3 regions of the Neorhizobium sp. BT27B genome follow, and region 3 is predicted to be linked to each of the others. Evidence: riboswitches for the same ligand, from Rfam matches in the RefSeq annotation. Region 3 holds a riboswitch; each other region holds the start of a gene.
What was found. A riboswitch is a leader RNA that binds a small molecule or an ion and turns the genes downstream of it on or off. The one in region 3 is predicted to bind cobalamin.
Positions count from the first base shown of each region.

Region 1: another riboswitch for cobalamin. It lies ahead of AAIH70_RS20380 (DUF1636 family protein); the one in region 3 lies ahead of AAIH70_RS12910 (DUF1852 domain-containing protein).
Region 2: another riboswitch for cobalamin. It lies ahead of nrdH (glutaredoxin-like protein NrdH); the one in region 3 lies ahead of AAIH70_RS12910 (DUF1852 domain-containing protein).

Region 1 covers NZ_JBCIYT010000007.1:294,164-298,056, forward strand. Annotated here, with positions in the region: gene AAIH70_RS20370 (cobyric acid synthase) at 1-1,192, opposite strand, end outside; gene cobO (cob(I)yrinic acid a,c-diamide adenosyltransferase) at 1,199-1,813, opposite strand; cobalamin riboswitch at 1,927-2,133, shown strand; gene AAIH70_RS20380 (DUF1636 family protein) at 2,237-2,656, shown strand; gene cobW (cobalamin biosynthesis protein CobW) at 2,678-3,715, shown strand; gene cobN (cobaltochelatase subunit CobN) at 3,715-3,893, shown strand, end outside.
Region 2 covers NZ_JBCIYT010000004.1:379,708-383,600, reverse strand. Annotated here, with positions in the region: gene AAIH70_RS13535 (sugar ABC transporter ATP-binding protein) at 1-66, opposite strand, end outside; gene AAIH70_RS13530 (substrate-binding domain-containing protein) at 266-1,159, opposite strand; cobalamin riboswitch at 1,404-1,623, shown strand; gene nrdH (glutaredoxin-like protein NrdH) at 1,924-2,145, shown strand; gene nrdI (class Ib ribonucleoside-diphosphate reductase assembly flavoprotein NrdI) at 2,157-2,570, shown strand; gene nrdE (class 1b ribonucleoside-diphosphate reductase subunit alpha) at 2,540-3,893, shown strand, end outside.
Region 3 covers NZ_JBCIYT010000004.1:240,424-244,316, reverse strand. Annotated here, with positions in the region: gene AAIH70_RS12915 (methionine synthase) at 1-951, opposite strand, end outside; gene AAIH70_RS12910 (DUF1852 domain-containing protein) at 977-1,954, opposite strand; cobalamin riboswitch at 2,058-2,270, opposite strand; gene AAIH70_RS12905 (hypothetical protein) at 2,596-2,958, opposite strand; gene AAIH70_RS12900 (HlyD family type I secretion periplasmic adaptor subunit) at 3,132-3,893, opposite strand, start outside.

The DNA of each region.
Region 1 (3,893 bases), on a different contig from region 3:
GGCCGATATGCATTTCATAGCCGGCAAATGAAATGCCGTCAGCGCTGATGCCGGTGACAGCCTCAAGGCGTTTTTCGCTGGAAAGCGTGGTGTCCACATCCAGCAGGCCAAGGCCCTCCACCGTAGCGGAAACGCCTTCCATGCCATCGGGATCCCGCACCGTGCGGCCCAGCATCTGGTAACCGCCGCACAGGCCAAGCACATAGCCGCCACGTCGCACATGGGCAGCAAGATCGATATCGAAGCCAGCCGCCTTGAAGGTTTCGAGATCCGATATGGTCGCCTTCGAGCCTGGCAGAAGCACAAGATCGGCATCGGCCGGCAAAACTTCGCCGGGGCGCACCCGGATGACATCGACATCCGCTTCGGCATCGAGCGGATCGAGATCGTCGAAATTGGAAATATGCGGCAGGACCGGCACGGCGATGCGGATTTTGGCGCCCGTCTTGTCGATAGCGGCAGCATCGAGCGCCAGAGCATCTTCGGCCGGCAGGCGGCGGGCTTCACTGAAGAAAGGCAACAGGCCAATCTGTTGCCAGCCGGTATGCGCTTCGATCATCGCCATACCATCGGCAAACAGGGTGGGATCACCGCGAAACCGGTTGACGATAAAGCCTTGGATCATCGCCGCGTCTTCCGCATCCAGCACCAGTTTGGTGCCGGCAATGCTGGCAATGACGCCGCCGCGGTCGATATCGCCGATCAGGATGACCGGCACATCGGCAGCGCGAGCAAAGCCCATATTGGCAATGTCGTTGCGGCGCAGATTGACTTCCGAGGCGCTGCCGGCGCCTTCGACCAGAACGATATCGGCCTGTGATTTCAGAAGTTCAAAGCTTTCCATGACACGCGGCATCAACGCCGCCTTCATGCCCTGATATTCGGATGCTTTCGCATTGCCCTGCACGCGGCCCTGCACCACGACCTGCGCCCCGACCTCGCTCTGCGGTTTCAGCAGAACCGGGTTCATATGCACCGACAGCGGCACCTTTGCCGCCCGCGCCTGCAGGGCCTGCGCGCGGCCGATCTCGCCGCCATCCGCCGTCACCGCCGCGTTGTTGGACATGTTCTGCGGCTTGAACGGCTGCACTTTGAGGCCACGATTGGTCAGCGCACGCGCAAGGCCTGCGACAAGCAGCGACTTGCCGACATCCGAGCCGGTTCCCTGAAACATCAGCGCGCGTGCGGTCATGATTTTTTAAAACTCGATGCCGGACTGGGCTTTTACGCCCGCCTTGAAGTGATGTTTGACCAGCGACATTTCGGTCACCGTATCGGCCGCCTCGATCAAGGCAGGCTTGGCATTACGGCCGGTGATGACGACATGCAGGTCCTCGCGGCGTGCCTTCAGCGAGGCGATGACGACATCGAGGTCGAGATAATCGTAACGCAGCGCGATGTTGAGTTCATCGAGCAGAAGAAGCCCGATGGACGGATCGGCCATCAGTTCCTCAGCCTTGGCCCAGGCGCGTTCGGCGGCCGCGACATCGCGCTTCAGGTCCTGCGTTTCCCAGGTAAATCCCTCGCCCATCGTGTGCCATTCGACGCGATCGCCAAACAGTTCCAGCGCCGGCCGTTCGCCGGTTTCCCATGCGCCCTTGATGAACTGCACGACACCGACGCGTCGGCCATTGCCGAGCATGCGCAGCGCCAGACCAAAGGCCGCCGTCGACTTGCCCTTGCCGGGGCCGGTATTGACTATCAGCAGACCTTTTTCCAAAGTCTTTTCCGCCACTTCGGCATCCTGCACCGCCTTGCGATTGGCCATCTTGCGCTGGTGGCGCTCGGCTTCCTGCTGGTCGATCTCTTTCATTTCGGCTCCTCGGCGACGGCTCGTTTCGGGAAGCGCGGACTATAGGGGATTCGTTTCGCGCGGCAATCCATGCCGTCTACAAGGGCGTTTGCATTGACACTGCGTGTACCGACGCCTAGGGAAAGGGTGACGGTCTTTTCCCGGCAACGGGGAAAGCTAAGAGGGAACGTGGTACGGCCGGTCTTCAGGCTTCAAACCACGGCTGCCCCCGCAACTGTAGGCGGTTAGCCCCGCACCACGCCACTGAAAGCGATTTCGGGAAGGCGGCGATAGGGCGACGATCCGCAAGCCAGGAGACCTGCCGTCAGAGACAGAAATTCCAGCCGGGCGGGGTGCTCCGGCAAGGATGTTTTTTTCAGGCGCGACCGGCATCCAGTCATCGCGCCCGCACCCCGCATGTTTTGAATTAGACGGGGTAGATGCTTGGATTTCTTCCAGCCCGACGACGACCAGAAAACTGACCCCGCTGCAAAAACGCCGGCGGTAACGATTTTTGTGTGCGCCAGCTGCCGCGCCAGCGAAGGCTCGACCGAGGAACCTAGTCAGGGCACGCATCTGCTCAACGCAACCGTGGAAGCAGCGGCTGAACAGGTGCCGAACGTCACTATCAAAAGCGTCAGCTGCCTTTCCAACTGCAAGCGCGGCCCAAGCGCCGTGATCGCACGGCAGGACGGCTGGACCTATGTATTCGGCCATCTCGACCTCGAAAACGCCGCCGACCTGATCACCGGCGCCGAACTGATCGCCACCTCGGCCGACGGCCTGATGCCCTGGAAGGGCCGGCCGGACTGTCTCAAGCGCAACATGATCGCCCGTATTCCGCCCTTCGATTTCAACGCATAGACCGACATTCAGGAAAAGCTCATGACCGCCAATCTCGCCCGTATTCCCTGCACCGTCGTCACCGGCTTTCTCGGCGCCGGCAAGACCACGCTTCTGCGCCACACGCTGCAGAACCTCGAAGGCAAGCGCCTTGCCGTTATTGTCAACGAGTTCGGCGATGTCGGCATCGACGGCGAAATCCTGAAAAGCTGCGGCATCGAAAACTGCCCGGACGACAATATCGTCGAGCTGGCCAATGGCTGCATCTGCTGCACCGTGGCCGACGACTTTGTGCCGGCAATCGACAGGATTCTTGCGCTTGAGCCGAAGGTCGACCATATCCTGATCGAGACGTCCGGCCTCGCCCTCCCCAAGCCGCTGATCCAGGCATTTCAGTGGCCGAGCGTGAAAAGCCGCGTCACCGTCGATGGCGTTGTCGCTGTGGTCGATGGTCTGGCACTGGCCGAAGGCCGCGTCGCCGACGACATGGAAGCGCTGGCCGCCCAGCGCGCCGAGGACGATAGTCTGGACCATGACAACCCGGTCGAGGAAGTGTTTGAAGACCAGATCGCCTGCGCCGATCTCGTGATCCTGACCAAGGCCGATCTTCTCGATGAAAAGGGTCTGGCGATCGCCACCGCGCATGTGACCGAACATCTGCCGCGCGCCGTGCGCATCGTGCCGGCCTCCAATGGCGTGGTCGATCCGGCCGTATTCATCGGTCTGGGCCTGGCCGTCGAAGACGATATCGAGAACCGCAAGACCCATCACGACGACGAGCTGGACCACGAACACGACGATTTCGACAGCTTTGTTCTGGATATGCCGGCGATCACCGATCCGGCTGAACTCAGCCAGCGCATCGCCGATGTGACGGCGGCGGAAAAGGTGCTGCGCATCAAGGGTTATGTGGAAGTGGCCGGCAAGCCGATGCGTCTTCTCGTGCAGGCCGTCGGCCCGCGCGTCAACCACTACTTTGACCGCCCCTGGGCAGCCAATGAAGAGCGCCGTTCGCGTCTCGTCGTCATCGGCGAAAAGGGCATCGATGCGGCCAAGATCGAAAAGATCCTGGCGGCCTGATGCATATCCTCGCCACCACGTCCTCGTCTCTTGACGACCTGATCGAACCGGTCGACCTCGACCAGACGCCGGGCGACGTGGTGGTGCTGTCCTTTACCGACAGCGATCTGAACGGCATTGCCTCCGCATGGGCCAAGGGCGGCGAAAGCATGCCGTCGCTCAGGCTCGCCAATATTTC
Region 2 (3,893 bases), 140 kb from region 3:
CACGGCCCCGAATTCCTTGGACATGTCCTTGATCTCAAGGATCACCTTGTCGCCTGAGGTTTCCATGGCGTCACCTTTCAACGAGCGCTTCACACCACCACTGCGGTGAAAGCTGCTCCTTATTCCTGATCATGCAGATGGTGCGCCGCATCGGGCGGCTTCGAACAATCCGCAGATTTCCGGTGGCCCGCCTGGGGGAGCGGACCACCGAAGGAGGCAGTCTCAAAGCAGAGACGGCCTCATGCGCAGAGCGTCTTGGGAGGACTTACTGCTTCTTGGTGTAGACGCCGGGAACGATCGGCTGCTCGGCCGGCACTTCCTCGCCCGCCTGCAGCTTGATCGCGGTCTCGACGGCAAGCTTGCCCATCTGGTCCGGGAACTGCTGGATGACGCCGACGAAGTCCGGATCGGCATCGACTGCCTTGATGGCTTCCGGCATGCCATCGAAACCGATGACCTTGACCTTGCCGGTCAGGCCCGAAGACTTGACGGCAACGGCTGCGGCGAGAGCGGCATCGTCACCGAAACCAAAAATGCCACCGATGTCCGGGTTAGCCTGCAGCATGTTCTGGGCAACGGCCAGTGCTTCGGCGCGGGTAATGCCGGTCTGGATCGACACGATCTTGATGTCCGGGTGCTTGGCAATGGCTTCCTTGAAGCCGTTGACGCGGTTCACCACCGACTGCACCAGCGGGTAGTCGATGATTGCGACTTCGCCCTTGCCGCCAAGCTGTTCGGCCATCAGTTCACCGGCCTTGACGCCACCGGCATAGTTGTCGGTGCCGATATAGGAGGCAACCTTGGCGCCTTCGACCGGTACGTCGACGGTGATAACCTTGATGCCGGCAGCTTCGGCGCGGGCAACGGCTGCAAGTGCGCCCTTGCTGTCGACCGGCGACATGATGATGACGTCGACGCCCTTGACGATGAAGTCTTCAATGTCGGCGAGCTGCTTGTTCAGGTCCTGATTGGCGATCGAGATTTCGACCGACACGTTCTTGGCCTTGGCTTCAGCGGTGATCGCCTTGGCGAGCTCGTTATAGAATGGGTGCTGCTGCGTGAGCAGCGATGCGCCGATGCCTTCGGCATGGGCGGCAGCGGCGGCAAACGTCAGGCTTGCGGAAACCAGCAGCGTCTTTGCGAAATTCTTGAGGGTCATGTTTATTCCTCCCCGTCCTTGAGGCCTTAAAAGCACACATCCAGCCGGCGGGCCTCCTCTTGCCGGCGGATTTTTCATCATATGTCCTAAATTTTACGCGCGTCAATATTTTTGAATTCGTACGTAAATAAATTTACGTGAAAAAGTTTCTGTGACCGTGATCTTATACGGCAAGGCCGCTCGTTTTCCCCAGCCTTGATCGGGCCGAAACAACATAGTCGTTGACGGAATTTTCACCTCGTCTACTATATCTAGTGTTCAAGGTTCTTCCGATTCGCATCGGAAGCTAAGACGGGAATACGGTGCGTGAAACCCATGACGGGCGCCACAATGCCGAAGCTGCCCCCGCAACTGTAAGCGGCGAGCATCCGATCGATCAGGCCACTGACGCCAAAAGCGTTGGGAAGGCGGAACGGATGCCGTGACCCGCAAGCCAGGAGACCTGCCTTGTACGAAACGTCCACGGGCGGGGTGTCCGGAAGGTCGCGTATATGTGCGGGATGATCCTGCGCATGCGCTTCCCCGAATGTCCCGTATGAAATGCTTCGGGGTGAAGTCTTATGTTCTTGAGTTTCGATAAGCATCGATATGTCGACCAGCAAGCCGATGTCGGCCTGCTGATTTCATGTTGCGCGCAGTGGCAATGATGGACGTTTAACGTCCGGCCACGTCAGCGACGACCTTCATACCCAATATTCTTTTGCCCGGACATCGGCGGATGTCCGACCGCTTTTGCACGCCTATTCCACACGAGGGGACCGACAATGACCATCACCGTTTACAGTAAACCCGCCTGCGTCCAGTGCACCGCGACCACCCGCGCCCTCGACCGTCAGGGCATCGACTACACTATCATCGACGTGTCCGCCGATGCCGAGGCTTATGACCTCGTGCAGGGTCTCGGTTACCGACAGGTGCCCGTCGTGATTGCCGGCGAGCAGCATTGGGCAGGTTTTCGCCCTGACATGATCAGCGCCCTCGCCTGACCATCATCGCGATGGGTGAGGTCGTTTATTTCTCCACGAAATCGGAAAGCACCCACCGTTTCGTGGAAAAGCTGGGCATGAACGCCCGGCGCATTCCGATCAGCAGCGATGAGGCGCTTTGCGCGCCCAACCCGTTCGTCCTGATCGTTCCGACCTATGGCGGCGGCGAAAACAAGGGCGCCGTTCCCAAACAGGTGATCCGCTTCCTCAACGATGCGGACAACAGATCCAACATCCGCGGCGTGATTGCCGCGGGCAACACCAATTTCGGCGCAGCCTACTGCATCGCCGGGGACATCATTTCCGCCAAGTGCCAGGTGCCTTTTCTCTACAAGTTCGAGCTTCTGGGCACGCAGGAAGATGTCGACAACGTCAGACACGGATTGGAACGATTTTGGACGCGACAAACTTCGAAAAGCCAGTGAATGCGGTAAAGCCGGCCGAAGCCGCGCTCGATTACCACGCCCTCAACGCCATGCTGAACCTTTATGACGGTGAGGGAAAGATCCAGCTCGACCGCGACCGGCAGGCCGCAAAACAGTATTTCCTCCAGCATGTGAACCAGAACACGGTGTTCTTTCATAACCTGCGGGAAAAACTCGATTATCTGGTGACCGAAAGCTATTACGAGCAGGAGGTGCTGGACCAGTATGCGTTCAATTTCGTGCGCGACCTGTTCGACCACGCATATGACAAGAAATTCCGGTTCCCGACCTTTCTCGGCGCCTTCAAATATTACACCAGCTACACGCTGAAGACCTTTGACGGAAAGCGTTATCTCGAGCGTTACGAGGACCGCGTTTGCATGGTGGCGCTGGCGCTGGCGCGCGGCGATGAAAAGCTTGCCCGCGATCTCGTCGACGAGATCATTTCCGGCCGCTTCCAGCCGGCGACGCCGACCTTCCTCAATGCCGGCAAAAAGCAGCGCGGCGAACTCGTCTCCTGCTTCCTGCTGCGCGTCGAGGACAATATGGAAAGCATCGGCCGCTCGATCAATTCGGCGCTGCAGCTTTCCAAGCGCGGCGGCGGTGTGGCGCTGTCGCTCACCAATCTTCGTGAAATGGGCGCACCGATCAAGCAGATCGAGAACCAGTCCTCCGGCGTCATTCCGGTGATGAAACTGCTGGAAGACTCGTTCTCCTACGCCAACCAGCTTGGCGCGCGGCAGGGCGCGGGTGCGGTTTACCTGCATGCCCACCACCCGGACATTATGCGTTTTCTCGACACCAAGCGCGAAAATGCCGATGAAAAGATCCGCATCAAGACGCTGTCGCTCGGCGTCGTCATTCCCGACATCACCTTCGAACTCGCCCGCAACAACGAGGACATGTATCTTTTCTCACCGCATGACGTGGAGCGTGTTTATGGCGTGCCGTTCACCGAAATCTCGGTGACGGAAAAATATCAGGAAATGGTCGAGGACGGCCGTATCCGCAAGAAGAAGATCAAGGCGCGCGAGTTCTTCCAGGTGATCGCCGAGATCCAGTTCGAAAGCGGTTATCCCTACATCATGTTCGAGGACACGGTGAACCGCGCCAACCCGATCGCCGGCCGCATCACCATGAGCAATCTCTGCTCGGAAATCCTGCAGGTCAGCGATGCGAGCGAATTCAACGACGACCTCTCCTACGCGAAGATGGGCAAGGACATTTCCTGCAATCTCGGCTCGCTCAACATCGCCGCCGCCATGGACTCAACCGATTTCGGCCAGACGATCGAAACCTCGATCCGGGCGCTGACGGCCGTGT
Region 3 (3,893 bases):
CAGAGGGGCCATGCCGCAATTGGTGCAGGGGCAAAGGTTTTCTGCGTCGACAAACTTGAGCGCCTTGCGCAGCGTTGCAGCGACCTCCTCCGGGGTTTCGATGGTATCGCTTGCCACATCGATGGCTCCGACCATCACTTTTTTCCCTCGTACAAGCTCCAGAAGATCCATCGGAACATGAGAATTGTGGCATTCGAGGGAGATCATGCCGATGCTGGATTTCTGCAGTTTGGGGAGAGTTTCCTCATACTGCCGCCATTCTGACCCAAGCGTCTTTTTCCAATCCGTATTGGCCTTAATGCCGTAACCGTAGCAGATATGGACGGCGGTCTCGCACTTCAGCCCTTCGATTGCCCTTTCCAGAGTGGCGACACCCCAGTCATTCACCTCGTCAAAGAAAACGTTGAAAGCAGGTTCGTCGAACTGGATGATATCGACGCCGGCCGCCTCCAGTTCCCTTGCTTCCTCGTTGAGTATCCCGGCAAATTCCCAAGCGAGCTTTTCTCGGCTCTTATAGTGCCCGTCAAAGAGTGTATCGATCATCGTCATCGGACCCGGCAAAGCCCACTTGATCGGCTGTTTGGTCTGCTGACGCAAAAACCTGGCGTCTTCGACGAAAACCGGCTTCTGGCGAGAGACAGTGCCGACAACTGTCGGGACACTCGCATCGTAGCGATCGCGAATTCTGACGGTTTCGCGTTTTGCAAAATCGACCCCTTCGAGGTGCTCGATGAACGTCGTGACGAAATGTTGGCGTGTTTGCTCGCCATCACTGACGATGTCGATGCCGGCCTGTTGCTGATCGTCCAGCGAAAGGCGCAAGGCGTCTCTTTTGCCCTCCAGCAATTCCTCATCCGCCAGTTTCCAGGGCGACCACAGTTTTTCGGGCTGCGCAAGCCAAGAGGGTTTCGGCAGGCTGCCGGCGGTCGATGTGGGGAGAAGTTTCTTCACAATGGGGACCTCTTCTAAGTGTTGATCAGGCGGCGCAGTGAGCAAACAGTTGCTCAAGGGCAGCGCGGTATGGCTTGATGAAGTGTTCTTCGGTGAACTTGGCCTGATCCACCGCCAAGCGACTTCGTTCGTCGCGGTCGTAGGCGATCCGGGTCAGCGAATAGTCCTGGTGTTTCAGATTGGGCTGGTAAAATGTCCCGGCCGCTGCATTCGCATTGTAGATTTCAGGGCGATAAATCCTCTGAAACGTTTCCATCGTGCTGATGATGCCGATCAGTTCGATATTGGAATAATCGCCCAGCAAGTCGCCAACAAAATAGAAAGCCAGCGGCGCGACGCTGCCCGCAGGCATGAAGTGGCGAACCTGCAATCCCATTTTCCCGAAATACTGGTCGGTGGACGAGAATTCATGCTGCCGGTACTCGACGCCCATGACGGGGTGATGATTTTCGGTCCGGTGATAGGTCTTGCTGGTCGAGGCGCTGATGCAAATGACCGGCGGCTTGCGAAACTGCGACCGGTAGGCATCTGACTGCAGAAAGGACTTGAACAGCTTCCCATGCAGGTCGCCGAAGTCGGCCGGAATACTGAAGGCAGGCAGGCTCCTGTTATACTCCGGCAGCACCACGCTGAAGTCGTAGTCGCGCACGTAGGAGGAGAAGTTATTCCCCACAATGCCTTCGATACGTTCCCCGGTTTTGTGATCTACGATCGTCGTCTTCAGTATCTCGATGAGAGGAAATTTCTCGCCATCAACATCCAGGTTCATTTCGACCGAAATGATCTCCAACTCGACCGAATAACGGTCAGATTTGGGATTATCCCAGTGTGCGAGGGCATTGAAGCGGCTATCGATCATCGCCAAGACATTGCGCAGGTTTTCCTGCCGCTTTTCGCCTCTGGCCAGATTGGCAAAATTGGTGGTGATGCGCGTATGTGCCGAAGGACGATAATCCTCGTCGAAGGGTAGGCTTGTGATCGTGAAACTGCAGGTCTGAGACATGTTGTGCCCCTATAAAGTTGGGGGCATGGGTCTGCGGACGCATAGCAAGATCGGCCGCGACGATGCAGCCTTTGCTACGGCACACTGGGACACCCCGCCCGTGGACGTTATTTCGCCAAAGGCAGGTCTCCTGGCTCACGGTTCATCACTTCCGTCCGTCTTCCCGGGGTAAACCAGTGACATATTGGACTTCAGCTCGCCGCTTACAGTTGCGGGGGCAGCGTCGGCTTTTCCGCATGACACGGAGCACCGACTTCCCTCTTAGCCCAGGCACGTTGCAGGCAACGACCGGGGAACCTTAGGCATGGTGACCATATTGCAAGTTAAGTCGCCGGTCAACATCATATAACGATATCTTTATATCGTTAAGTCTCTGCTGCAGTTGTAGGTGCGGGCCAAATGATTGCATTCGGCATCAACAGAGGATTCTCGCAGGCGCAGGCTTGGGCCGCGGCAACCAAATATAGATGGCTGACTATCGGCGCAATTCCGACGGGCGCAGGTGAGCATGCGTGATGACCGCAATGGGGCGACCGCAGCCCTGGCATTCTCGCGTCTTCTCTCGTCCCCGAGACATCCAACCCCCAAAACGCAAACAGGCGGCCGAAGCCGCCTGTCCAAAATCTCGAGCCGAAACCGGATCAGCCGGCGGCCGGAACCAGCAGTTCTTCGCAATAGCTGGAACCCTTGGAGCCGGGGCGATCGGCAACGATACGGATGTCTCGGATGTTGTAATCCGAAGAAACCGTCAGCGTCGCCGCGCAGCTGACGCTGGCGCTCTTGCCATTTTCCATCTTGATGCGCTTGTAGCCGCCACGCCAGTTGTAGACGGTGGAGGAACCGCTTGCGACGTCGCTGTATTGCGGGCCATAGGCGGCAAAAAATTTGCCGGCCGACTGGCCGACCCAGCGTGCCGAAATCGGGTCCGACTTCAGGGGAGAAGCGGTGGTGCATGCGGAAAGCGCGACTGCGACGACAGCCAGCGCGGCAAGACGGGTGTTCATGGTTCTGGTGGCCCTTGTTGAAAAACCGGGCAGCCGTCCCGCCACCCTGGAAATGCAATATTTCGCAAGCGGCCTAGCAGATTTCCGTCATGTTTCGCGAGAGGCTTTCCCGCATCTGCGAAAAAACTTTAGCAATCGCACTTTTATGTCACGCTTTTGCTGCGGCAAACGCCTCAGTTCTCGCGCATGGCCCGTGCCACCTGGTCGGTCAGCGGTTTGACCAGATAGGAAAGCGCCGATCGTTCGCCCGATTGCACAAAGGTTTCCACCGGCATGCCGGCCACCAGCGTCAGGTCGCCCAGCTTGTTGCGCTCATCCTGAGGAATGGTGATGCGCGCCGAATACCAGCTTTCACCGGTCTGCTGGTTGTGGTTGAGGTCGGCCGACACCGTTTCGACAATGCCGTCGATCTCCGGCGTGGTGCGCTGGCTGAAGGCGGAAAACCGCAGGCCCGCTTTCTGGCCGGCGCGGACCTGATCGATATCGGCCGGCCGGATCTTTGTGTCGATCACCAGCTTGTCGTCGGTCGGCACGATCTGCATCACCGTTTCGCCGGGTGAAATCACCCCGCCGATCGTGTGCACAGCCAGTTCATGCACGATGCCGGCCTGTGGCGCGATGATGTCGATGCGCTTCAGCTGGTCTTCGGCGGCAATGCGCTGTTCAGCCAGTTCCGCCAGCTTGTTGTCGATGTCGCGCATCTCGGTCAGCACTTCGGCAAGGCGGTCCTGATCCAGTTGCAGGATCTGCAGTTCGGTTTCGGAAATGCGGGTGGCTGCGCGGGCAATCTCGGCAATCAGCTGGCCGCGTTCGCCATCCAGCTGCGCCTTGGTGCGTTGCAGTTCGGAAAGCCGGGTAAACTGCACCAGCCCTTGTTCGCTGAGGTTGGAAATGCGTCGCAACTCCTCGACCACCCAGGAGAGTTCCTCGTTCTT